One region of the Neobacillus sp. YIM B06451 genome, then DNA from elsewhere that is predicted to be linked to it. Evidence: riboswitches for the same ligand, from Rfam matches in the RefSeq annotation. Region 1 holds a riboswitch; the other holds the start of a gene.

Evidence for each region. A riboswitch is a leader RNA that binds a small molecule or an ion and turns the genes downstream of it on or off. The one in region 1 is predicted to bind FMN.
Region 2: it holds a riboswitch for FMN, as region 1 does, so the genes downstream of both, ribE (riboflavin synthase) here and RB160_RS08205 (ECF transporter S component) in region 1, are expected to answer to the same signal.

The regions. Positions count from the first base shown of each region.
Region 1 is NZ_JAVFKJ010000003.1:146,329-148,796, reverse strand. Features, by position in the region: gene RB160_RS08215 (YpbB family protein) at 1-344, opposite strand, end outside; gene RB160_RS08210 (ferredoxin) at 589-837, shown strand; gene RB160_RS08205 (ECF transporter S component) at 951-1,523, opposite strand; FMN riboswitch at 1,681-1,815, opposite strand; gene RB160_RS08200 (peptidoglycan DD-metalloendopeptidase family protein) at 1,954-2,468, opposite strand, start outside.
Region 2 is NZ_JAVFKJ010000001.1:92,228-94,695, reverse strand. Features, by position in the region: partial or broken gene ribB (3,4-dihydroxy-2-butanone-4-phosphate synthase) at 1-313, opposite strand, end outside; gene ribE (riboflavin synthase) at 326-982, opposite strand; FMN riboswitch at 1,222-1,372, opposite strand; gene RB160_RS00390 (gluzincin family metallopeptidase) at 1,465-2,468, opposite strand, start outside.

The DNA of each region.
Region 1 (2,468 bases):
CCCTGCAAATCCTGGGGCAGCGGGTTTATTGCCAGTTGCGCTTCCAGGCATTCATTGCCTTTATCAGTAAGGATATAACGCTGTTCAATTATTTCATGGATAAGCCCTTGGCCATTCAGTGTTTTAATCGATTCCTCAATAGTTTCCCTTGTAATGTTTTCATGGGCCATGAATAATGAGGTTAGGGAAAACAAATGTGCATCCTGAATAGTTTGGGAGGATTTTTTACCTTTAAGCAAATGGTATATCGAATAAATCGTACGTTCGCCTCTCAATTGCCAAAGGCAATATAGAATGACCACATCGAAATATAGAATGCCAGGCTTTTCATCGACATCTCGCATATTACTCACCATTATTCCCGTTTATTTATTTTCAACCAATGGCAGGTTCACTTCATTTTACCATGAAAGTGTGTCGGACACCGGCTGAATTTAGGGAATACTATCGAAAGCCGGCGCTACTGAAAAACATTATCAATGTAATATCTATTGAAAAGTTTCCATTTCTTTTTTACAATAGATATGCAGTATGCGTTTCCAGATTATGAGGTAAATATTTGTTCAAACCAACGGGAGGGTTTTTTTCATGCCAAAGTATACGATTGTAGACAAAGAAACTTGCATCGCTTGCGGAGCCTGCGGCGCTGCGGCACCAGACATTTATGATTATGATGATGAGGGCATTGCGTATGTAACACTGGATGACAACGAAGGTATCGTCGAAATTCCGGATGTCCTGATTGACGACATGATGGACGCTTTTGAAGGCTGCCCGACTGATTCCATCAAGGTGGCAGACGAACCATTCGACGGTAATCCAACAAAGTTCGAATAATGTTCACATTTACATATCCCCGCCATTCCGGTGGGGATTTTTTATTTTTTATTTTTCCCACGCAAAAAGACAACGGCTATCGCCGCTGCCTTAATAAATTGTGGTTATTTGTATTAAATGGATGCCTGCCTGTTGATCCACACATTCATCCTTACATACAAGGGGACGAATAACAATGAAACAATGACACCCTTCAGGATATTAAAAGGCAATATCGCCATAACAATGAGCTTTCGTGCCTCTGAATCCGCCATCGCTGGCGCGTTCAGGAACATCGTGTACGCGGGAAGGATAATGTAATAATTCAGGAGGCTCATAAGAATGGCCATTGTTACAGTTCCCGCAACAAGAGCGATTGATAAACCCTTTTTTGTTTTGATTCGGTTATAAACAAAATAGGTTGGCAGGATAAAAAGGGTACCAGCAAGAAAATTCGCAATGTGGCCAACAGGGACCCCTGTCTGGCTTCCTGTCATGAAATAGTCAAGCAAGTTTTTAATCAGTTCAACCAATATTCCCGCAACTGGCCCAAACGCCAATGCCGCGATCAATGCCGGGATGTCGCTGAAATCAATCAGCAGGAAATTAGGGAACAGAGGCAGCGGGAAATTCAACAGCATAAGGATATACGATATACTGCTTAGCATTCCGATTGCCACCATAGCCTTCAAAGTAAGTTTTTTCATTTTCCTCTCTCCTTGTGTGTCCATCACCAAAGAAGAAAGATTCAGCATGAGCAATCCATCGCAAAGAAAACCCCCAAGCCCGGCAGCTTGAGGGAGACTTTTGCAGAGGCATGCTCAATAAACGTTCAAAATATCATTTTTTGAACGCTTGCGGAACCTCCATCTTCTCCCATCCAGACTATACTGTCGGCTTTGGAATCTCACCAAATCCTGCCACAAAAAAGCGGCTCGCGGGCTAAAGCATAAGCTCATCACCGCCGGTCGGGAATTTCACCCAGCCCCGAAGATAGACAATATTTAGTTTACAAATATATTATACTAAAAACCCCCTATTTTTGAAACAATATTACCTGTGTTGAATTTGTGAACATCCAGTTTCTGTTTTTCCCTTTATTCAGATATCAAATCATTCAACCTTTCACATAGCTATTTAATTGAGCACCGCGCTCCCTTTTGGGAACGGCTCTGGCTGCCATTTTTCAAGCTTCAGTTCTTGCCCGGGGAAAATTGTTATCGTCTCAAGGCTATTCAGTTCCATCAGCTCATTAACTTCAATTCCTGAAGCCATCGCAATATCCCAAAGTGTATCTCCTTTTTTTACGATATGAATTGATTTCCCATTATCCTCAAGCGCGGCAACCCTTGTTTCGCTAGATTGAATAACTTCCGCACTTACGCCACTATTAAACCCACCCGCAATAAAGTCGCCCTCCTCAAATCGTCCGAGCTTGCGGACGGGGTTTATGGCATTTTCCTTCTTAAATGTCCATTCCGAACGATGTATTTCAAAATGGAGGTGGACCCCTGTTGAAAAGCCGGTAGTTCCCATTGTTCCAATTTTTTGGCCCTTTCTCACTTGCTCCCCTTCCTCTGCCAACCTTTTGTCCAGGTGGGCGTAAACGGTCACATATCCATTAGGGTGCTCGATCAAAATTGCATTTCCAT
Region 2 (2,468 bases), on a different contig from region 1:
TTGCCGAACGTTCGTAAGCAGAAATTCCCGTTGTCGTGAATTTATGGTCGATGCTGATGGTAAAAGCGGTCCCGTGGGCATCCGTATTCTTGTCCACCATCGGGTGGAGCCTTAATTTTTCCGCGATGCCTTCCTCAACCGGAACACATATTAGGCCCCTGCCATGGGTGGCCATGAAATTAATGACTTCCGGTACCGCCTTTTCCGCCAAAGAAACAAAATCGCCTTCGTTTTCGCGCCCTTCATCATCGCAGACAATGATGACCTTCCCTTCCTTTAAATCGCGAAGGGCTTCTTCTATTGTGCTGAACATTGTGCTCCCTCCTTAAATGAACCCATTCTTCTCCAGGAATTGGGCGGTTATTTCCGGTTTCTTTTTCCCCGTTTCGCTTTTGCCTGGATTTAGGATATGGTGCACATATTTGCCAAGCATGTCGCATTCAATATTGACACTGTCCCCCGCTTCCTTAAGGGAAAGAATCGTTTCAGAAAGTGTATGGGGGATAAGTGAAACAGTAAACGTATCGCCGGTTACATCAAAAATTGTCAAGCTTGTCCCATCCACCGCAACCGATCCTTTGAGAATGAGGAAAGGAATAATGGATGGAGCTGCTTCAATTTCATAATAAACAGCGTTCGCCATTTTGTTTTTTCTTACAATCGTTCCCGTTCCGTCAATATGGCCGCTCACAAAGTGGCCGCCAAACCTCCCGCCGGCTGCCATGGCACGTTCAAGGTTGACCTTGGATCCCGGCTTTAAGTCCTTAATATTCGTAGCTTTCACGGTTTCAGGCATCACATCGACGGTAAACCTACTTTTTTCAAAAGAAGTAACAGTTAGGCAGACTCCGTTGACGGATATGCTGTCTCCGAGATTTACATCCTCCAAAACCTTCTTCGCCTCGATTGTAAGGACCATGGATATGCCTGTTGAGGCAATCCTTGAAATGGTGCCAATTTCCTCAATAATTCCTGTAAACATTCTCTTCTCCTTTTTATCGTGGCTTATCCATTATGAGGATATCCCAAAGGGGTGGAAAAACATGCGAAAGCCCCAAAGGCAAAAGCGCTTTGGGGCTGAAAAATGGCATGCTCAAATATAGGTTTGAAAAACAATAGAGTCAGGCACGCCCAAAGAAGGCCTTCCACCATGAAACAAGCCTGCCTATATACTGCCGCTGTTTGCAGAAGGGCACACCATTCCCTTTTTTCAAAACCTGCTGCTTCCTTCTCCCATCCAGACTATACTGTCGGCCCCGGATTCACACCGGATCCACCGCTTGCCATAACCAGATGGCAAACGGGTCACGGGCTGAGAGGCATTTGCCCCATCACCGCCGGTAGGGAATTTCACCCTGCCCCGAAGGAATATTCAATTGGAATAGAAACATTATACTCAATTCGCCGTCAAAAAGAAACTATTTCGTATTATCGGCCGGGGGGTTTCCCATTTTCCAACTCTGGTTACAGGTTAAAAAAGTCCTGGAAATCACTGTTTTCGTAAGGATTGAAATCAAGCCAGGAGGTAAAAGGGCGATTGTCCACTTTGAAATATTCTTTCGTGAAACGAATGAATTCAATCGTTGCCAGTTTTTTGCCTGAATAGGCGGAAAGGTAATCGGAAAGGAAGGCAAGTGCAGTATCCGTTCCGTAGGGTTTCATCATTCTCCATAGATATAGCGTGGGTTTTGCCTGGATATGCCCCACCATTCCGCCGGGCAATCCGGTATATTTGTCCGCGGCCATGTTTGATTTAACATCCGTCCTCATAATATAAAAGTCATCAAATGCGTTTGCATAGGCAAAGCTTTCCGCTTCGCTTTTCTTTTGGCCGCCCAAAAAGAAGAGGGAAACGGCCAGCTCGGAAAGTCCGTCATTCAGCCAAGCATCCGTATGCCGGTCAAAATGGGCTTTGCCATAAAACCATTGTTGGGCAAGCTGATGGACGAGCAAATGGTCAGGAGTTTCCTCAATAGGCTGATAGAAGAGCTCGTTACTTTTGATAACGTCCGGCTGGAAAACAATCCCCGGATAGCTGCCCTTCCGCTCGTTTGTCAAAACAATATCAATCTGCTTATTGGGCAAATCGCCGAGGCGGGAAACAAAAAAACCAACCGCTTCCGCCGCTGTGCCAAGTACCATTTTTCCCTTTTCCATTTCCTTTTCCGGGGCAAATACACGGACTTCAATGGAACCCGCCGACGTTTTAATCATTTTGTAGCCATCCAAAAGAACAACATACATTTCTTTCAGCCAGTTTTCCTGAATGTCTCCTGTTTTGCTTGCCTGATCCCGGTCGGGACCCGAAGTTACCGCGATAAGATTCCCTGGGATTTGATAGTGTAAAGTGTAATTTGAAGCCGGTGCGGAATATGTTTCTTTTCCCGGAGCAGGCGGCTGGATTAACCAATCATATGTATAATCCGGAAGCATCGGATGCCATTGGAGAAGATCATAAACATGCTTCT